Regions from separate parts of the Megalodesulfovibrio gigas DSM 1382 genome, predicted to be linked through region 3. Evidence: predicted binding sites of a transcription regulator. Region 3 holds the regulator's gene; each other region holds the start of a gene.
The links. Region 3 encodes sigma-54, which starts transcription at its own class of promoters, with help from an activator protein. Its sites were predicted from a motif close to CTGGCACGGNNNNTGCTT; they were not measured.
Positions count from the first base shown of each region.

Region 1: a site for sigma-54 is predicted at 1,947-1,964, ahead of DGI_RS08355 (periplasmic heavy metal sensor). Genes of this name have one in related genera too.
Region 2: a site for sigma-54 is predicted at 1,542-1,559, ahead of DGI_RS02815 (ammonium transporter). Genes of this name have one in related genera too.
Region 4: a site for sigma-54 is predicted at 1,542-1,559, ahead of DGI_RS07640 (flagellar hook protein FlgE). Genes of this name have one in related genera too.

Region 1 is NC_022444.1:1,905,904-1,911,197, reverse strand. It holds gene ald (alanine dehydrogenase) at 1-571, opposite strand, end outside; gene DGI_RS08360 (cache domain-containing protein) at 629-1,690, opposite strand; gene DGI_RS08355 (periplasmic heavy metal sensor) at 2,013-2,489, shown strand; gene DGI_RS08350 (sulfite exporter TauE/SafE family protein) at 2,634-3,371, shown strand; gene DGI_RS08345 (hypothetical protein) at 3,433-3,738, opposite strand; gene DGI_RS08340 (rhodanese-like domain-containing protein) at 3,868-4,398, opposite strand; gene DGI_RS17120 (hypothetical protein) at 4,382-4,963, opposite strand; gene DGI_RS08330 (TRAP transporter large permease) at 5,061-5,294, opposite strand, start outside.
Region 2 is NC_022444.1:645,141-650,434, reverse strand. It holds gene DGI_RS02825 (2-amino-3,7-dideoxy-D-threo-hept-6-ulosonate synthase) at 1-184, opposite strand, end outside; gene DGI_RS02820 (2-amino-3,7-dideoxy-D-threo-hept-6-ulosonate synthase) at 217-1,020, opposite strand; gene DGI_RS02815 (ammonium transporter) at 1,694-3,112, shown strand; gene DGI_RS02810 (P-II family nitrogen regulator) at 3,149-3,478, shown strand; gene DGI_RS02805 (DHH family phosphoesterase) at 3,600-4,622, opposite strand; gene DGI_RS02800 (bifunctional adenosylcobinamide kinase/adenosylcobinamide-phosphate guanylyltransferase) at 4,655-5,212, opposite strand; gene cbiR (cobamide remodeling phosphodiesterase CbiR) at 5,209-5,294, opposite strand, start outside.
Region 3 is NC_022444.1:2,513,274-2,518,567, reverse strand. It holds gene DGI_RS11135 (CTP synthase) at 1-629, shown strand, start outside; gene DGI_RS11130 (KdsC family phosphatase) at 626-1,195, shown strand; gene rpoN (RNA polymerase factor sigma-54) at 1,385-2,812, shown strand; gene hpf (ribosome hibernation-promoting factor, HPF/YfiA family) at 2,870-3,430, shown strand; gene DGI_RS11115 (PTS sugar transporter subunit IIA) at 3,449-3,898, shown strand; gene rapZ (RNase adapter RapZ) at 3,874-4,815, shown strand; gene DGI_RS11105 (PTS sugar transporter subunit IIA) at 4,834-5,283, shown strand.
Region 4 is NC_022444.1:1,748,401-1,753,694, forward strand. It holds gene DGI_RS07640 (flagellar hook protein FlgE) at 1-1,466, opposite strand, end outside; gene DGI_RS07645 (hypothetical protein) at 1,650-1,907, shown strand; gene DGI_RS07650 (M15 family metallopeptidase) at 2,019-2,615, shown strand; gene DGI_RS07655 (SMP-30/gluconolactonase/LRE family protein) at 2,814-4,604, shown strand; gene DGI_RS07660 (SMP-30/gluconolactonase/LRE family protein) at 4,775-5,294, shown strand, end outside.

The DNA.
Region 1 (5,294 bases), 610 kb from region 3:
GGGCGCCCATGCCCACGGCAATCTTGGTGGCGTTCACCCCCACCACCCCGCCGCCGAGGATGACCACTTCCGCCGGCTCCACGCCCGGCACGCCGCCCAGCAGCATGCCGCGGCCGCCGTGGGGCTTTTCCAGGCACTGCGCCCCCACCTGCGGGGCCATGCGGCCGGCCACTTCGCTCATGGGCACCAGCAGGGGCAGCGCGCCATTGTCCAGCTGCACGGTCTCGTAGGCCACGCCGGTGGTCTTGCTTTCCAGCAGGGCTTCGGTCAGCGGCTTGTCCGCGGCCAGATGCAGGTATGTGAAAAGAAGGAGCCCATCGCGCAGGTACTTGTATTCCTGCTGGATGGGCTCTTTGACCTTGATGACCATTTCTGCGGCCCAGGCGTCATCCGCCGAGACCAACCGCGCTCCGGCGGCGGCGTACTCCTCGTCGCGCAGGCCGCTGCCAACACCGGCGCCTCGCTCCACCAACACTGTATGGCCATTGCGCACAAACGCGCCCACCGCGCCGGGCGTCATGGCCACGCGGTTTTCCATGGTTTTGATTTCCTTGGGAATACCAACGATCATGCAGTGTGCCTCCTGGGCAGATCTATCAATAGTGCGGATCAAACAACCAGTTCCACCTCATGACCCATCCTTGCCCGGCTGTAAAGAGCCAGAGATCAAGAGAATGCACACAGCCGCCACAAGGATGCCGCCCGCCAGCAGCCAGCCCCACAGCCCGGCCGGCGTGGGGGAAATGCGGACCAGCGTCCAGCCCAGGGCGGCATGCGACACCCCCAGGACCTCAACGGGGCCCGGATCGCCGGGAAGGTCTTCCAGCCGCGCCGGTCCTTCCACAAGCGCGGTCAGCAGCAGCCGGGACTGCGCTTCCGGACTGCCCAGCATGTTGGCGGCCGTGACCGCCCGGACCAGCCGGTTGGAGGCCGGCAACTGCGTGACCGGCGCGCCCAGCAATCGCCCGCGCTGATCCAGCAGACAAAAGACTGCCTCCCGCGCCGCGTCGGTCTGCGCCAGGAGAGTCAGCAAGGCCTGGGCTTCCTGCGTGCGCAGTTCGCGCTCGCGCCGGGCCGCGTCCTCCATGTCCAGAAACATGGCCAGGGTCCAGTTGAATTCCGGCAGATGCACCGCCATGCCCAGATGCGGCGTCATGCGGGCGGCGCCCCGGGCCTTCCAGTCGAACGCCGCCGAGGCGCGCCCCCACTGCCGGGCTTCCTCTCGCAACACGCGCAGCAGGGAGCGGCCGCGACGGTCGCGATAGGGGGACAGATCCAGCCCTCGCAAGGCGAGTTCGGGATAGGTCAGCGCGATGATGCGCGCATCGTACACAAAGCACAGCACGCCCGGTTCCAGGAACACATCGTCCAGCAGGGCCAGGGCCAGCGTGCCGGCATGCTCCCAGGTTTCCCGTGGGGGCAGGCGCTGCCGGCGGGCATCCTGCATGGCGAAGTCGGCCAGACGGCGGGCCATGGCGGCAGTCTGCTCCAGACGCTGCAGGCGCTCGCGCACGAGCAGCCGACGCTCGCCCAGCAGCCGGGCATAGGTCTGCTGCAATTGTCGGGTGACCAGCAGGGCCATGTCCCGGGCGGACGGCGCATCGGGTCGGGCTGCGCGGGGGATCCACGCCGATGCCAGCAGAACCAGCAACAACGCCGCCGCCAGGCACAGGCCTATGCCCGCCAGCACCCGGCGACGGGTGCCACCCTCCCGAGCAAAAACGCGAGCACAAGCGCGGGCAAGGACACGAACCGGTGATGATGGAAACGGCATGCAGATTCCCGGGTGAGATGTACGACCGTCGCCTCCCTCCTATCATGCACTGACCTGCGGTGACAATTCCGCCATGCGCCACATTGCACACCCGGCGCAACATTCTGCACAACCTGTGCCGCACTGCATGGGGTGATTGTTTGCAACATGGTGTAAAAACGAGAAAACAACACTGGCACGACACCTGCTATAGCCGTAGTGTCCATGCAGGACACACCACAACACAAGGAGTAGCACCATGAACCGTTTGTACAGTCTGAGCCTTGCAGCCCTGCTTTGCTGCACCGTGTTGGTCGCATCCAGTGTGGCCCAGCCCTTCGGCATGGGCAGGCCCGGCGAAGGATCGGAAGAAGGACCCGGCCGAGGGCCGGGCGGGCTTGGCATGAACGCCCCTCACGAACGATTCCGGGGCTGCAGCCCCCTGGAGCGCCTGGAACAATTCCTGCCCCCCGAAGTCCGCGAGAGCGCAAAGACCCTGCTCATGGAACATCGCAAGGCCATCTACCCCCTGCAGGAACGCGCCAAGGGCAAGAAACACGAACTCAACGCCCTCATCGCCACGCCCAACACCAGCGACGACACCATCAACAAGCTGGTGGACGAAATCAACGGCCTGCACGCGCAAATCTTCAAGGCAAACGTGGCCATGCGTAAGGAGTTCTTCAAGGTCACCGGCGTGCCCCTGCCGGAAAAGCCCGGCCGCGGCCCCCGATAGGGCGAGTTATCTTTGCAAGAAGTCCCCGGGGGAACACCTTTCTGAAGAAAGGTTCTTCCCCCACCCTTCCCTGCCAGAACCGTTGCCAGCTCCGCGCCGCGCAGGGGCTGGCACTTTTCTGCTTCCGGTGATACGCGCCTATACATGTTTGAAGCCATTCTGCTCAGTTGCATTGCGGGGTTCGGATCCTTCACGCAAGGATTGGCCGGTGTGGGGGTGGTGCTGGTGGCCCTGCCCCTCATGGCCCTGATTCTGGACGTCAAGACCGTCATTGTCCTGGTGAACCTTCTGGCCCTGAGCATCAACATTGTGCTCGGTGTGCATCTGTTCAAGCACATGCGGGCGCGGCACCTGATCCCGCTGCTTGTCGGTGCGGTGCCGGGCATTCCGGCGGGAGTGCTGGTGCTCAAGGCTGTCTCCCCCGAGGTGCTGCAAATCCTCCTGGGACTGGTGCTGCTGGGCTATGCGGGGTACGCGTTGTCCGGTCTGCTCAGCCAGCGGGAGACAAGAATGGCCTGGGCCTATGTGGCCGGCTTTCTGGGAGGATGCCTTGGCGGGGCCATCACGGCGTCCGGCCCGCCCATCATCATTTACACGGCGCTGCAGCCCTGGACCAAAGACAGGATCAAGGCGACCATGATCGGCTTTTTTCTCATCACCACCATTGCCATCACCGCCATGCATGCGGCCACGGGCATGATCACCCCGGCGGTGCTGTCCGGCTACTGCAGTGCCCTTCCGGGCCTGGCCCTGGGCCTGTGGGGCGGCATGCGCTGCTACGGACGCATCAGCGACACGGTGTATCGCCGCATCATCACGTACCTGTTGCTGATTCTTGGGATCATTCTGCTGGTGAAGGGACTTTGGCACACGCTGGCGTAGTGTGCTGCCACACGCAGCGCCCCTGTTGCATCAGAGGCTCTCAGGAGCCTGCGCTACGCCATCAGTCCAACAGGGCCGACGGCCGTGCTGATTTACAAAAAAACTGGTCGCCGGTAACAATGAACCCAGCGGCACAGAGGCAGCCAAGCAATCCGGACCAGGTATCGCCCCAGCTCCAGTGCTTCTTGCTCCAAAGATCCAAGGCTTCCTTGACCAAGGTCACGACGACCCCGGAGGCGAACAACGGCCACCAATATACGCCCAGCAACGTCAAGATGAAACCCCAGAAAAAATGCACCTGCAAATCCAGGCGAAAGACTGACATCGTCTTGGTTCCGAGCTTCCTGTATGACTCCAGTAGCGTCATTGTGTGTCCTTTATTTCATTGTTGGGGCATTCCATTTTTCGAAAAGAGCTCTCGGCAGAACACCTTTCTAAAGAACGGTTCTGCCCCCGAACCCTCTCTCGCAACGTCCTTTTCCAAAATCAACCTGCTCTAATAGATCCCTTCCACCCCGGCTGACGCCAGATCCCATGTGCTGTCATACACATGCAAGCGGGAGACGGGCCGGCCCTGGGCGTCCACCAGCGGGCCGGCGGCGTGCGTCCAGTTGAGCATGCCCCCATACAGGTTGAGCACGCTCACCCCCTGGGACGCCATCTTCCGGGCAAAGACCCCGCTGCGGTAGCCGATGGTGCAATAGGCCACCACAATGGCATCGTGATGCAGCTCCGGTTGCGCCAGGAATTGCGCCTCGGTCACTGCGCCGGGCAGCATGGAGACGGCCTGCTCCTTGGCGTCCCGCGAATCCACAAGCACCACGGGCACGCCGCGCTGCAACAGGCCGAGCACCGCTTCGGGGTGAATGTCCTGCGTGTCGGCAAAGGCCTCGGCCTTGTACTGCTCGAACATGGCCAGCACTTGCGCCCGCCGGGCAGCGTCATCCCCGGCTGCTGTTGCAGGCAGGGTCCAGCACAACAGCCACCACGCGGCAAGCAACGCGATCCGTTTAGCGGAAGAATTCATAGAGCACATTCTTGAGGTTGGGGACATAATACAGATAGGCCCACAGGCCTGCGCCACTGCAGATCAGCGTCAGCAAGGAAAAGAACACCGCATTGAGCCAGGGGAACCGCACCAGCCGCAGCACGCCTTCCATCAAGGTCGCCACCATGAGCGCCAGCAGAAACAGCAGCAGGGAAAACGAGGCGGCCATGGCCCATTGCAGAAGCTGGGCGTAATAGTTGAAGTCCGTATCCGCGGGCATCACACCGCGCACCAGCTTGGCCACGTCCGTGGTGGTCACCAGGCTGTGTTCGTGAAACACCTTGGCATTGAGCACCAGAATGGCGGCAAAAATGGCGCCGGCCAGCAGGGTTCGCTGCAGTCCGTCCAGCAGGGCGCGCCGCTTGGCGCGCGCGGAAAGGCCGGCGGCGTCTTCGGTCTGCTCGGCAAGTCCGGTCAGGTCATCGCGCAGGGCCTGCACGCCGGCGGCGTCCAGGGTCTGCGGATCCAGAAGGGCCAGACTGTCTGCCCGCTGCCGCAGGGCGGCGCACAGTTTCCTGAGTTCTTTTGCGTGGGAGGGTGCCATGCGTGTCGCGCCTTGTCTTGCGGTTGAGGGTTCACGCCAATCCGTACCCCATGCCTACATTCGATCCCAGCATAAAGGAAGCAGTCCCTTTCTTCAATCAGGAAAACAAATATGATGGCAGCCAGGTGGTCAGGGGCGGCCAAAGCGCCACCAGCGCCAGCACGGCCAGCAGGGCCGCCACATGGACGAGGGCCGCCCGGCTGGAGGCTCCCATGCCCTGCCCGGCCATGGCGCTGGACAGCATCAGGCACACCCCCATGGGCGGCGTGAGCATGCCGATGGCCAGATTCATGACCACCATCACCCCCATCTGCTCCGGCGCAAGCCCGGC
Region 2 (5,294 bases), 1.8 Mb from region 3:
CCAGGCCTTTGTGCATGAGCACGGCGCTGGCGCCGCCCTCGGCAATCTGGTTCACGGTCTCCTTCATGTCGATGAGCCCTTCCACAGGCCCGATGGAGATGCCGTGATCCACGGGGACGATGATGGTGCGGTTGGTGTTCCTGTTGACGAAGCGTTCAAGCCGGACGGATTTGCCGATGCGCATGGTCGTGTCCTCGCAATGTGCAAAATTGGTAATCAGCCCTCGGCTCCCACGAGCTCAAGCGCCTGGTCCACGTCCCAGTCTTCATGGACGATGCCGTGCAGGGCCTGGCACAGGCGCACGGGATCGGCATGCTGGAAGATGTTTCTGCCCACGGAAAGGCCTGCGCCGCCGGCCTGCACGCTGTCGTGCACCATCTGGAGCAGATCCCGGGTGGACTCCATCTTCTCCCCACCGGCAATGACCACCGGCACGCAGCAGGCTTCCACCACCTTGTTGAAGGAGGCGACGTCGCCCGTGTACACCACCTTGATGATGTCTGCGCCAAGCTCCTGGGCCACGCGGGCGCAATGGGCCACCACGTCGGCATCATAGGGGTTTTTGATGCCCTTGCCACGGGCGTACATCATGGCCAGCACGGGCATGCCCCAGCCGGCGGCGTCCGAGCAGATGCGGCCCAGGTCTTCGAGCATCTTGGGTTCGGATTCGTCACCCAGATTCACATGCACAGACACGGCGTCCGCGCCCAGGCGGATGGCGTCCTCCACCGTGCCCACCAGGGTCTTGGCGTTGGGAAAGGGACACAGGGAGGTGGAGGCGGAAAGATGGACGATGAGGCCGATGTCGCGCCCGTAGCCGCGGTGGGTGCAGCGGGGCAGACCCTTGTGCATGAGCACGGCGTTGGCACCGCCGTCTGCCACTTTATTGACCGTACCCTTGAAGTCCACAAGCCCGTAAATGGGGCCCACGGAAACGCCGTGGTCCAGGGGCACCACAATGGTACGGCCGGTGTTCCGGTTGAAGATACGTTCCAGACGGACGCTTTTTCCGAGCAACATGGATCGCCTCCTGCAGCGTTTGGGTCGCTGGTGCAGACGCATGGTGCGCCTGCTGCGTTCGCCAGGGCCAAAAAAAACGGGCCGCTGGCGTGTCGCCCGCGGCCCGTGTGGTGGTGGTGCGCTGGTTATCTGGTTAAGGCTGCACCCCCCCTGCCGGACCCCGGGCCCTGGTAAACCAGAAATAAAACCAAAAGTACTGAGGGGTCTGACAGGTGTGCATGTGGGGCGAATATCCCAGGGCAGGGCGCAATGTCAAGCGGGAGCCGCAGTGGGTCGGGAAAAAATCCCGGGATGGCGTGTCACGTAGCCTTGATTGTCAATTGCGGTGTGCTGCTGCTCGCGCCGGCCGGTGGTGTTTGACATTTTTGTGTATCTGGAGCAAGACGTCCAGCGTGGATGGATGTTCATATTTGTCAGGTGCGGCGCAAAAAAGTTTTCCAAATTGTTAAATTTGGACCAGTCGCACAGGGGGAATGGCAGCGGCATTTTTCTTACTTACTGAAATTGCGTGGTTTTTTAGTTTGGCGAAGTTTTTGCTTTAGCAGGGCTGGAAATCAGGTTTTCACTGGCTGCGTTGCAAATGAATCACCCTGCTGCCCCGGGCCGCATGCGATGTCCACCCCGGTTCGCTTCAACAGGGAATGATTCAACCCATTTTAAAGGAGGCACGATCATGAGTTTCTGGACTTCATTCCGCATGCGGCGGCCCGGGATGCTCCGGGCAGGCTTGCTGGGCGCAACCGCCCTGGTGGCACTGTTGCCGGCCCTGGCTCTGGCGCAGGACGCTCCCGCAGAAGAGGCCCCGGCCATGCTGCTGCAGAAGCACGGGGACATCATCTGGACGCTGATTGCGGCCATGCTGGTCATGTTCATGCAGGCAGGGTTTGCCCTGGTGGAAACGGGCTTCACCCGCGCCAAGAACGCCAACAACATCATCCTGAAGAACGTCATGGACTTCGCCCTGGGCGCGCCGCTGTTCTTCTTCATCGGGTTTGCCCTGATGTTCGGCACCAACGCGGGCGGCGGCTTCATGGGCCTTTCCGGCTTTGCCTTGTCCGGGGTGGACGGCTCTGCGCTGGAGGGGCAGTGGACTCTGACGTTCTGGTTCTTCCAGTGCGTGTTCTGCGCCACGGCGGCCACCATTGTTTCCGGGGCCATCGCCGAGCGCACGAATTTCAAGGCGTATTTGATGATGACCATGTTTGTCTCCGCCATCATCTACCCCATTTCCGGCCACTGGGCCTGGGGTAGCTTCTGGCTGGGCGAGGAATCCATGGGCTGGCTGCAGGCGCTGGAAGTGCCCTTTGTGGACTTCGCCGGTTCGTCCGTGGTGCACTCCTGCGGCGGCTGGATTGCCCTGGCCGGGGCCATGCTGCTTGGGCCCCGCATCGGCAAATACACCAAGGACGGTCAGGCCCGCGCCATTCCCGGCCACAACATCCCGCTGGCTGCCCTGGGCGTGTTCATTCTGTGGTTCGGCTGGTTCGGCTTCAACCCCGGCTCCACCACCGCGGCCAACGGCACCGTGGGCTACATTGCCATGAATACCAACCTGGCCGCCTGCCTTGGTGTGGTGGGCTCCCTCATCACGGCATGGCTGCGTTTCGGCAAGCCAGATCCGTCCATGACCCTCAACGGCGCCTTGGCAGGCCTGGTGGCCATCACCGCCGGCTGCAACGACGTGGCTCCCATTGGTGCCTGCCTCATCGGCTTCATGGCTGGCATTCTTGTGGTGCTCTCCGTGGAATTCATCGACAAGGTGCTCAAGATTGACGATCCCGTGGGCGCGGTCTCCGTGCATGGCGTGTGCGGCTTCTTCGGCACGGTGATGGTGGGCTTCTTTGCGGCTCCCGGCTTTGGCGGCGACGTGGAAGGCTTGCTGTACGGCGGCGGCACCGGCCTGCTGCTGTCGCAGTTGCTGGGCGCATGCTCCATTGCAGTGTGGGCTTTCGGCGGCGGCTTTGTGGTCTTCAAGCTGGCGGACCTTATCTTCGGCATCCGCGTCAGCCCTGAGGAAGAACTCAAGGGCCTGGACATCACCGAACACGGCAGCGAAGCGTACAGCGGCTTCCAGATCTTCACCGTGGAATAACGATCCAGCGATCAGCCAGATCAGGAGGACGCGCACATGAAACTCGTCATCGCATACGTTCGGCCCGAGAGCCTCACTGCCGTCAAGCAGGCGCTCTTTTCCAAGAACATCTACTCCATGTCCGTCACCAACATCCTTGGTGCGGGTCGGCAGAGGGGCTTCACCGAAATGTACCGCGGCGTGCAGATCGAAGTGAACCTGCTCAAAAAGGTGCGCATCGAACTCGGCGTGGCCGATGAGAAGGTGGATGCAGTCATCGAGGCCATCACCTTGGCGGCACGCACGGGCAAGGAAGGCGACGGCATCATCTTCGTCCAGGATCTCGGCCGCGCCATCCGCGTCCGCACTGGCGAAGAAGGGTTGTAGGTCGTCCACAACGCAGGCCTGCAGACCATCCTGCACCAGCACAGACACGCCAGTCCTTCCGGGGGCTGGCGTGTTGCATTTGGCGATGTTTACAAGTTTGTAAAAGGCGGCACGGTGTTCATCAGCCAGTCACGGCCGGCGCAGTGGTGCGCTGACCGTGGCTGCGCTTGCGGCACAGCCGGCTCCAGACGAAGTGCTCCGGATCCTCGTCGCCGATGGCGGCCAATGGAATTTCAGCCCGGGCCATGGTGGCGTGCCCGCCGGCCGAGCCCACATCGCCGAAGGTGTCGGCGGCCAGCTGGCCCAGGTTGCGCACGCCGCGGCTCTGCCCGTCGCCCCGGAAGATGCAGACGATGCGCTGATCGAACAGCCCGGCCACGGTGGTCCAGGAAATTTCCTGCACACCCATGAAGAAATCCGCCAGGATCACCAGCACGTCGGGATTCTCCACCGGGCCCATGAACACGTGCAGGCCGTTTTTGTCGAAGCGGATCTGCTCAATGGCCCGGGAGAAGTAGTGCAGCCAGTCCAGGCGGAATTCGCTGCGGGCCACCTTGCGCAGCAGGCCCTGGTCCGCCAGGGGGGTGAGCATGCGGAAGGCGCGCACGTCCACGTCTGCGAAGGCCCGGCCGAAGCTGTTGGTGTCGGCCTTGATGGCGTATTGCAAGGCTGTGGCCAGCCGCTTGCCAGGCTTGATGCGCAGGGCGTGCAGGTATTCCACGAGGATGGTGGCGTTGGCGCCGTACTCGGTCTTTATTTCCACAAAATCCGCGCGCACGGGCTTTTCCGGCACCAGGGGGTGATGATCGATGACGATGGAAAAGCGCACGCCCTCGAAGAGGGGGTGGTGGTGAGGCTGGGAGTCCACCAGGGCGAATTTGTTGTACTCCCTGGCCTTTTCGGGGTCGTAAAACTCGGTGGGGATGCGCAGATAGCGGATCATGGACAGGTTGTCCGGCCGGCGGACCTCATTCACATGCATGATGCCCACGGCCTTGACCTTGCGCTGCATGATGCGCTGCAGGGCCAGGGCCGAGGCCAGGGCGTCGGGGTCGGCATTGATGAGGATCAGCCAGCGGTCCTCGCGCTGGAAGAGTTTTTCCAGCTGGGCACATTGGGCGGTCAAGGTGCGGAAGTAGCCCATGGAATCACCCCCCTTCAGGTCTGCCTGCGCAGTCAGCGTTGTTTGAGGAACAACGGCAATCCGGCCGCCACCAGCACCACTTCCTCGCAGCATCGGGCCAGGGCCTGATTGCAGGCGCCCAGGCTGCGCACGAACCGCCGGGTGACGGCGTCCGCGGCGATGGGGCCAAGGCCTGTTTCGCAGGAAACCAGGGTCACGGCCAGGTAGTCCTGCAGCGTGTCCAGGGTATCGGCCAATCGCAGGATCGCGGTTGCGATTCTGTCTGCGATTCTGTCCGGATCCGGGGTGTCCTGGGACTGAGCCGCGGCGAAGAGCCAGAAATCCACGCTGTCCACCAGCACGGCGGCCATGCCGGCCTCGGCGGCGCGTTCCAGGGCCAGGGGCAGGGCCTGGGGCGCGGCGGCCACTTCCTCCACAAAGAGCGACGGCGCGCGCTCCTGGCGGTGCCGCTCAATCTGCTGGCGGAAGGCCAGGTCCCGGGCCTTGCCGGTGACAAGCAGCCGATGCGGTCCGGAATCATCCAGAAACCGGGCCATGGCCCAGGCCGACTTGCCGCTTTTTTCTCCGCCCAACACCAACCTGTGCATCATCCCGCCTTGCGTGCTTCGGCTGCCTGCAGCCAGCGGATGGACGACACCACGCCGTCCCAGTCGAACACCTCCACCATGCGCC
Region 3 (5,294 bases):
CCGGGCTGGACGGCATCCTCGTGCCCGGCGGCTTCGGCAATCGGGGCATTGCCGGGAAAATTAGGGCCATCCAGTACGCCCGGGAAAACAACGTGCCCTTTTTTGGCATCTGCCTGGGGATGCAGTGCGCGGTCATCGAATTTGCCCGCAACGTGCTCAAGCTGGATGCAGACTCCCAGGAGTTCAATCCCCTCACGCAGCATCCGGTCATTTACCTGATGAAGGAATGGTTCGACTACCGCACCCAGAAGGTGGAGGTGCGCGGCAAGGATACGGACCTGGGCGGCACCATGCGCCTGGGCGCATACCCTTGCGTGCTGGCGTCGGACACCAAGGCGCATGCGGCCTACGGCAAGGACGAAATCCAGGAACGCCACCGCCATCGCTACGAATTCAATCAGACCTACAAGGAAATGTGCGAGGAAATGGGCCTGGTGTTCTCCGGCCTCTCCCCGGACAAGCAACTGGTGGAAATTGTGGAACTGCCGGACCATCCCTGGTTTCTGGGCTGCCAGTTCCATCCGGAATTCCAGTCCGGTCCCATGCGGCCGCATCCGCTGTTCCGGGAATTCATCAAGGCCGCCAAGGCTGCCCAGGCCGCCAAGACCGCGGCAACGGGCAAGGCATGAGGCCCGTTCTCCACGGCAATCCCGCCATCCGCCGCGCCCGAGCCCTGGGCGCGGCGAGGCATGTGCGGCTGCTGGTGCTGGATGTGGACGGCGTGCTGACCGACGGCCGGCTGCTGTACGAGGAGGCTGGTCCCGTGGGCAAGGCTTTCCACGCCCAGGACGGCCTGGGCATGAAGGCCGCCCAGGCCCAGGGGCTGCATATCGCCGTCATCAGCGGGCTGGATTCTCCGGTGGTGGCCCGGCGGGTGCACGAGCTGGGGGTGGAGGAATACTATCCCGGCCATCGCCACAAGGTGGAAGCCCTGCAACTGGCCCTGGACCGCTACGGGCTGGACTGGCCGCAGGCGGCCTACCTGGGAGACGACTGGGTAGACCTGGCCGTGATGCAGCGCGTGGGCCTGCCCATGGCTGTGGCCGACGCCCAGCCGGAATGTCTGCGCCAGGCGCTGTGGATTGGCCGGCGACCCGGCGGCCGCGGCGCAGCACGGGAAGCCATCCGGTTTATCCTCCAGGCCCAGGGCCGGCTGGACAAGGCCGTGGCAAGCTTTATTCATAAGGAGCGATAACCTCCCTGCCGGCCCGCGCATCCTCGCGCTTCCCCCTTGACATGTCTGGATATGTTCCGCCATCCCACCATCTATTGCAAGGGTCGTGCTTCTGTGGCATTACTTAAACCGTCCAAGACGTTAGGATGCAGGTTGCAGCCGCTGTCTTGTCAATCTTGTGATTCTTTGCTCATGGAGCGCAGCTGAAACATGGCCCTGGAACTCAGACAATCCCTCAAGCTGAGCCAGCAACTGGTGATGACCCCCCAGTTGCAGCAAGCCATCAAGCTGTTGCAGCTTTCCAGAATAGAGCTGCTGGAGACCGTCCAGCAGGAGCTGTTGGAAAATCCGTTTCTGGAAGAATCAGCCCAGGAAGCCACGCCGGAGCAGGCCTGTCAGGATGCCGCCCCCGTGGGCCAGGAGCGTGACGCCGTCACCGAACGGGACATGCTCAAGAGTGCGGATTGGGAAGATTACATCGGCGACTTCGCCTCCACCACGCGCCAGATGAACCCGCGCGAAACGGAAATTCCCGAGGACGGCCTCTCGTTTGAGGCTCGTCTCACCTCCAGCCACAGCCTGGAAGGGCACCTGGAATGGCAGTTGCGGCTCTCCTGCGCCACGCCGCGGGAGCTGGAGATAGGGGATGCCATTATCGGCAATCTCGGGTCCTCCGGCTATCTTCAGGCCACCGCCGAGGAGCTGGCCGCCATGACCAGCGCCACCGTGGACGAGGTGGAGGCCGTGCTGTACAAGGTGCAGCGCCTGGACCCTGTGGGCGTGGCAGCCCGCACGCCGCAGGAATGCCTGTTGCTGCAGCTGGAATTGTACAAAATGGATACGGACCCCATCCTCGTGGGGCTGGTCCGGGAGCATCTGGAAGATCTGGAAAAAAAGCGCTACAAGCCTCTTGCGCGCAAATTCAAGATTTCCCTGGAAGAATTGCGAGAGTACCTGGAGGTTATCCAGGGGCTGGATCCCATGCCCGGCGCGAGCTTCGGATCGGGCGAGCCCAGCTACGTCAGCCCGGATGTCTTTGTCTACAAGCTCGGCGACGAGTGGGTGGTGCTGCTCAACGAGGAAGGCCTGCCCCGGTTGGAGCTGTCCACAGCCTATGGGGAGCTGCCCTCCAGAAGCGAAAAGGAACGTGATTACCTGCAGGAAAAAATGCGTTCCGCCCAGTGGCTGATGAAAAGTCTCTACCAGCGTCAGCGTACGCTCTTCAAGGTGGCGGAGAGCGTGGTCAAATACCAGCGGGAGTTCTTTGAACACGGTGTTACGCAGCTTAAACCGTTGATTCTCAAGGATATTGCTGAAGATATCGGCATGCATGAATCCACGGTCTCCCGCATTACCACCAGCAAATACATGGCCACCCCCCACGGCACCTTTGAGTTGAAATTTTTCTTCAACAGCGCTCTGGAACTGGACGATGGCACCCAGGTGGGTTCGGAGAGCGTCAAGGCCCTCATCAAGCGGCACATCAGTGCCGAGGATGTCAAGGCGCCCCTTTCCGACGAGCGCATTGCAGAAATCCTCAAAGAGACGTTGCATGTAAACATCGCCCGCCGTACAGTGGCCAAGTACCGTATGGCCCTGGACATCCCTTCCTCGTCCAAGCGACGGGAAATGTTCTGATCCTAAACCCCGCCCGACGCTTATAGCGGCGCGGCGGCGCACCGACCGGGAGCGCCTATGCAAATTACCTTTACGTTCAAGAACTTTGAGCCGTCCGAGCACCTCAAGCAGTATGCGCATCGTCGCTTTGAGAAGCTCACCAAATACCTTGAGCGCACCGACGCCACTGCGGAGCTGCAAGTCGCCCTGAGCGTGGAAAAACAGCGTCACATGGCCGAAGTGAAGCTCGTGGGCGATGGCCTGCACCTCTCCGCCTCCGAGTCCAGCGAAGACATGTACCAGACCGTGGACCTCATCCTGGACAAGCTCGACGCCCAGATGCGCAAGCACCGCGAAAAGAGCAAGGACAAGCGCAAGGGTGGGGACGTTTCTGCCAGCGGCCGCACCGTGCGCACGGAAGTGTTCCAGTTCAGCGCCACGCCCTCCGGCGGTCGCGAGCGCAGCATTGTGGACTCGGACCACTTTGAGCCCAAGCCCATGAGCATCGACGAAGCTGCCGAACAGCTGGAAAATGCCCAGGAACAGTTCCTCGTGTTCCAGGATTCGGATACCAGCCGCGTGAATGTGCTCTACCGGCGCAGAAACGGCGACTTCGGCCTCATTGATCCTGGCCTGTAGGGAGATTAGAGCAGCGGTATGAAACTGGAGGAATACCTCGACCCGCGGCTGGTGCTGCCCGACCTGCACGCAACCGCCAAGCCGGCTGTGTTGCAGGAGCTCATCACCCCGGTGGCAGATGTGCTGCCCGGATTCGACGTCAAAAAAGCCCTGCAGGTGCTGCTGGAGCGCGAATATCTGGGCACCACCGGCATTGGCGACGGCATTGCCATTCCGCACGGCAAGCTGGCGGAACTGGACAAGATTGTGTTGGTGGTGGGCCGCAGTAAGGATGGCGTGGACTTCGAGGCCCTGGATCTCAAACGCTGCACCATCTTCTTTCTGGTCCTTGCACCGGAGCAGGTGGCCGGCATGCATTTGCGCATTCTGGCTCACATCTCCCGCCTGCTCAAGGATGAAGCCTTCCGGCGCGATTTTCTGAGCACGCCGGATAAGGAGAGTCTGTGGAAACTGCTTGCGAGAACATAGCGTCGTCCGCCACGTTCCCCCTGGTCATTGTCTGTGGCCTGTCGGGAGCTGGCAAATCCACCGCCCTGGGCGTGTTTGAAGATCTGCGGTTTTTTACCGTGGACGGCATCCCGCCCAGCCTGGCGCCCAAGCTGGCCGGACTCTTCATCGGCGAAACCCGCCGGCAGTTCCGCGGCCTGGCCCTGGGCGTGGATGTGCGCAATGTTGAGAGCAAGGAAAGCATCGCCAATGCCTGGATGGCGGTGATGGAAGAAATGAAGGGCCTGGGGGCCAGCCCCCAGGTCCTCTTTCTGGAAGCCCGCACCCCGGTGCTCATGCGGCGCTACGCCGCCACCCGGCGGCCGCACCCCGTGCTGCAACTGCTCTGCACCGGGGAAGAAACCTGCGGCATGGGCCTGGAACAGGCCATCGAAACAGAAGTCGAAGCCCTGCAGCCCCTGCGTACCCTGGCCGACCTGGTGGTGGACACCTCCGACCATTCCGTGCACGATCTGCGGCGCGTCATCAAGGACAAGTGGGGCGCGCTGGACCAGAACGGCAAGGCCCTGACCATCCACCTCATCACCTTTGGCTTCAAATACGGCCCGCCCTCGGAGGCCGACTTGATGTTCGACCTGCGCTTCCTCCCCAACCCGTATTTTGTGGAGGAATTGCGCCCGTTGACAGGAAAGGACCCCGCCATCGTGGACTATGTGCTCGCCACGGATCCCGGGAAAACCTTCCTCCACCGGCTCAAGGAATTTGTGCTGTACCTGATGCCGCTCTATGACGCGGAAGGCCGGTACCGCATTGCCATTGCCATCGGGTGCACCGGTGGCCGGCATCGTTCCGTGGCGGTCACGGAAGCCCTGTACGCCACGCTCAAGGCTGCCGGCTATCCGGTTTCTATTGAGCACCGGCACATCGCGCTGGGCTAACCAACATCAGGGGAACGCATGACTCAGGACTCCCAAGCCCAGCCCCGCACCGGCGTGGTGGTGGTGACCCATGCCGACTACGGCGCGCACCTGCTGCATGCGGCGGAATTCATCCTCGGCCCGCAAACCGGCTGCGCCGCCTTGTGCGTGGACAACACCCAGAGCGTGGACGCCATTGTGGAGCGCCTCAAGGAAGCCGTGGTTCGCTGCAACGAAGGTCCCGGCGTGCTGCTGGTGACGGATATGTTCGGCGGCACTCCCACCAACCTGAGCCTCTCCCTCCTGGGGCAGGAACCACCCCTGTGCGACCTGGAAGTGGTGACCGGCGTGAACCTGCCCATGCTCCTCAAGGCCCTTGGCGCACGGCATCTGGGGCCGGAGCAACTGGCCGTGGAAGCCAAAAAGGCAGGCGGGCAGGGCATTGTCGTGGCGGGCGAACTCTTGCGCAGCCGCGTCAAAGGAAGTTAAAAAGGGAGCCG
Region 4 (5,294 bases), 760 kb from region 3:
ATTTTGGAGTTGGCCTGGAATCCCCGCTGGGTGGTGATCATGGTCACGAATTCCGAGGCCAGATCCACGTTGGAGAGTTCCAGGGTGCTGCCGGACACCGAGCCGAACATGCCTTCCCCTGCAAAGCCTTCAACAATTTCCCCAGTGGTGTTGTTGGCCGAGTACAGGTTGCCGCCTTCGTGGGTCAGGCCGTATTCGTTGGTGAAGTCGTAGAGCCGCAGGCGGTAGAGGTCCGCGGTTTCGCCGTTGGAATAATCGCCCACCAGGGTGCCGTCCGCGGCGAAGGAAACCCGGGTGAGGGAGCCTTCGGGGTAGCCGTCCTGGTCCTGAAAGGAATTGTAGGACGTGCCGGAATAGGCGGTGGAGCTGCTGGCGCTGCGGGTGGCGTCAAAGGAAGAAAGCACGGAGCCGCTTGCGGCGTCCGCCAGCGTGGAATCGCCGGTCCAGGTGCCCGTGGTGCTGGAAAGGCCGAAGTTGAGGGATGTGGTCATGGTGGCGCCATTGGAGAACGTGGCGGTCATGGACGGTGCGGCATCCGTGCTCAGGGTCGCCAGGCTCCAGGTGCTCAGATCCGTGGGGTCGCCGGCGCCGGAATAGGTGTATGCCGTCTGGCTCGTCAGCACGCCGTCGCTGCTGAAGGTGAGGGTGCCGGACATGAGCATGCCTGCGGCGCTGGTGCCGGCCAGGGCGGAACCATCCTCCGCGCCGGGGACGGCGGCAATGTAGCCATAGATGGTGTCGCCGGTCTGTTCGTCCTGACCCACCTTGGAGTAATACACCGACAACGTGTGCTTTTCGCCGGAGGAGTCATAGACGGTGACGGTATCCGCGTACGAATACTCATCGGCGGAAAGCGGCTCGGTTGCCGAGGTGCCATCGTAATTGGCCAGCATGGAGGCCAGGGTGGGGGCGCTGGTGTCGCCCATCACCGAGCGGTCAAGGTTGGAGGCCAGGGTGACGGCGGCGGTGCTTTTGGCGGCCAGGGTGGGCACCTCGTTGGCGTCGGTCCACAACCGTACATCGGTGGTCACATCGGACAGGGTGCCGTCCGTATTGTAGGCCACGCCGCGCACGGCATAGCCGTTGGTGTCCACCAGGAATCCGTCCTTGTCGAAGACGAAATTGCCGGCGCGGGTGTAGTAGGTGCTGTCGTCCTCCATGTTGCGCACGGCAAAAAAGCCCTTGCCGGAGATGGCCACATCCGTTTCGGAGGAGGTGGTCTGGAAGGACCCCTGGGTGTACATGGTCACCACGTCCTGCACACTGGAGCCGTGTCCCGTCTGCGCCATGCCCACGGTGGTGCTGGTGGCGGCGGACGCAACGCTGCTGCTCATCAAGTCCTCGTATCGAATCTGGGAATTCTTGTACGCCGTGGTGTTCACGTTGGCGATGTTGTTCCCGGTGACCTGCATGCCTGCGGAATGGGTCTTCATTCCGGTGGCGCCGATATACAGTGCGCTCATCATGGTGAAAGCTCCTTGCGCGGCCGCTCGCCGCCTCCCAATGCCGGGGGCGGGAAGATATTGCCGACATGAGGCACAAAGCAGGGATCGTGCCGGCGTGCGGGCCTGCAAGGCTTGCCGGGCGCACATTGCCAGCCCGACAAGACTGTCGTATGTTCTCAAAAGACTGCAACAAGGAGCGCCGCCATGCAATGGAGAACCATGCACACTGCGACAGCGCGGACAATTTCCGCCATGCTGACGTCAACCGCAGCCCTTGCCATGCTGCTGGCCATGGCAACTGCCGCAACCGCAGACAGCAAGAAGGTGGAAGAGTACAAGAGCCCCTTTGTGCGCATCACACCGGAATCCCTCAAGCCGAAGCCGTATGACCCCAGCTGGCAGAAACGCCAGGAAGAACGACTCAAGCAGGGCATGGCGCCCAACGTATCGCGTCCGAAATAACGCGGCGCATCAGAACACATTCCCACAAAAGGCACGACGATGCATCGGGTCCAGTGGCTTTTTTGCGGTGTCGTGGTCGCCCTTGGCATGGTGTGCGGTGCTGCTGCCGTCATGGCGGACAGCAATCTGACCAGCGGGCAGGCAATTTTCATGAACCAGCCCCCGGACGTGCTGCCCGAGGTCCAGGCGCAGCAGGTGCTGGTGTCGGTGCCGTATCACGGGTTCGACGGCGCGGTGCATCAGGGGCAGGTGGTCATCCACAAGGCCCTGGCCGAGGATGTCGCCGCGGCGTTTGCCGTGATGTTCACGCACCGGTTCCCGCTGGATTCGGTGCTGCCCATCGCCCATCCCACCATCCTGGCCAAGGGGCCGTATGGGCTGTCTTCGGAGACGAACAACACCTCAGGCTATGTCTGGCGGCCGGTGGTGGGTGCGCAACAGCTGTCCATGCATGCCCTGGGCCTGGCTGTGGACATCAATCCGCACCTGAATCCATACATCAAGGGCAAGCTGATCCTGCCTCCGGGGGCCACGTATGCCCCGGCCGCTCCGGGGACGCTGACGCCGGAGTCGCCCGTGGTGCAGGCCTTCAAGCGCCTGGGCTGGACCTGGGGCGGGGACTGGAACAAGGCGGAAAAGGTGGATTACATGCACTTCCAGAAAATCCCGCCGGGCTGGGAGGACTGGGTGCGACAGCATCGGGACTAGGATAGGGGGCGTGGGGTTGCAACGTTTGACATCGTTGTGTTTTCTGCATTTTAAATTGGTATTGACATATTTATTTGACTTAATTATAAAATTTTTGGAACTGTTTCAGCCATTGCGATAATTTCTTGCGGTCCTGCGATTCGTGCGCCCGGCGGAGGGGTTATGCGGCATGCGGTGGGAGTGTGTTGGCGCGTTGTCATGTTTCTGGTCGGGGTGGTGTGGTGTGTGCCGGCGGGCACAGCCCTGGCCCAGGCGCTCCCCACCGTTATGGGCCACTGGCCCGAGGGGGTGACGGTCACGAGGCCGTCCGGGGTGGCCGTGGCCCAGAACGGTACGGTCTATTATTGTAATGATCTGAACGAGGTGGTGGCCTTTTCTCCCGGTGGGGTGGAGGAAGCCCGCTGGGGCGGCCAGGGCAGCGGCGACGGGCAGTTCAGCCATCCGCGCAGCATCGTCGTGGCCCCGGATGGCTCGGTGTATGTGGCGGACGCGGCCAATAACCGTATCCAGAAGTTTTCCTCGGCCGGGGTGTTCCAGATCAAGTGGGGCAGCGAAGGCAGCGACGATGGGCAATTCTGCTACCCGTCCGACATCGCCATGGGGCCGGACGGGTCGGTGTATGTGGCGGACACTAACAACTATCGCATCCAGAAGTTTTCCGCGGCCGGGGTGTTTCAGGCCAAATGGGGCAGCAGCGGCAACGACGACGGGCAGTTCATGGGCCCCGAGGGCATCGCCGTGGCTCCCGACGGCACGGTGTACGTGGCGGATACAATGGGTGACCGCATCCAGCGGTTTTCCGCAACCGGGGAATTCCAGGTCACGTGGGGCAGCTTCGGCAGCGACGACGGGCAGTTCAACTTTCCGCCGGGCATCGCGGTTGGTGCGGACGGCTCGGTCTACGTGGCGGATTATGGGAATGATCGCATTCAGCAGTTTTCCGCGGCCGGAGAGTTTCAGCGCCAATGGGGCAGCCAAGGCGGCGACGACGGACAGTTTTCTCTTCCCACAAGGATCGCTGTGGCCTCTGACGGCTCGGTGTACTTGGCGGACAATTGGAACAATCGCATTCAGCAGTTTTCCGCGGCCGGGGTGTTTCAGCATAAATGGGGTAGCCAAGGCGGCGACGACGGGCAGTTTTTTTCCCCCGAAAGTATCACTGTGGCTTCGGATAGCTCAGTGTACGTGGCGGACACAGGCAATGACCGCATTCAGAAGTTTTCGGCAACCGGGGAATTTCAGGTCACATGGGGTAGCTACGGTCACGGCAATGGACAGTTGGACTCCCCGCGCGGCATCGCCGTGGCTCCAGACGGCTCAGTGTATGTGACGGACATGAGGAATTACCGTATCCAGAAGTTTTCCTCGGCCGGGGTCTTCCAGACGACGTGGGGCAGTAGCGGCAGCGGCGACGGGCGGTTCAGCGGCCTCAGGGGCATTGCCGTGGCGGCGGACGGTTCGATTTATGTGGCGGAGGCTGGCAACCATCGCATTCAGCAGTTCAGTGCTGCAGGTACGTACCTGCGCCAGTGGGGCAGCGAGGGCAGCGGCGACGGGCAGTTCATAGAACCACACGGCATCGCCGTGGCGCCTGACGGGTCGGTCTATGTGGCGGATACTGGAAACCATCGCATCCAGCAGTTCAGTGCTGCAGGTACGTACCTGCAGCAGTGGGGCAGCGAGGGCAGCGGCGACGGGCAGTTCAGCCATCCGCGCAGCATCGTCGTGGCCCCGGATGGTTCGGTGTACGTGGCGGACACGAACAACCACCGCATTCAGCAATTCAGCGCTGTCGGTACGTACCTGCAACAGTGGGGCAGCTACGGCAGCGGCAGCGGGCAGTTCAATAGTCCCCGAGGCATCGCCGTGGCGTCTGGCGGGTTGGCGTACGTAACAGATACGGGAAATCACCGCGTGGTGGTGTTTCCAGTGGAGATTGAGGCCTTCACTGGAGGCTTCCTGCCGGCCATGCATCTATTGCTGCAGTAGCGGCGGGCAGATGGGGAGCGGCCATGCCGCTGCAGGGGGGCGGCGCGTGATGCGCTGCTGCGCGCTTGCGACAGGCAGCAATTGCGCGTAGCATTGCAAAAGCTGGTGCGATTCATCTACCCGGTGGAGGGCGTATGCGGCATGCGTTGGGAGTCCTTTGGCGCGTTGTCGTGTTCCTTTTCAGCATGGTGTGGTGTCTGGCGACGGGGGCTGCCCTGGCCCAGACGCCCCCAACGTTCATTGCCCACTGGCCCGCTGGACTGACGGTGACGAATCCGAACGGGGTGGCCGTGGCCCAGAACGGCACCCTCTATTATTGCAATGGGCTGCACGAGGTGGCGGCCTTTTCCCCTGGCGGGGAGGAGGAAGCCCGATGGGGCGGCCAGGGCAACGGCGACGGGCAGTTCTACGCTCCGCAAAGCATCGTCGTGGCCCCTGATGGCTCGGTGTACGTGGCGGACATGTACAATCACCGCATCCAGAAGTTTTCCGCGGCCGGGGTGTTCCAGGCCAAATGGGGCAGCCACGGCAGCGGCGACGGGCAATTCCTCTCGCCACGCGGCATCGCCGTGGCGTCTGATGGCTCGGTGTATGTGGCGGACACGGGCAATCACCGCATCCAGAAATTTTCCGCAACCGGGGTGTTTCAGGCCAAATGGGGCAGCAGCGGCAGCGGCAACGGGCAGTTCA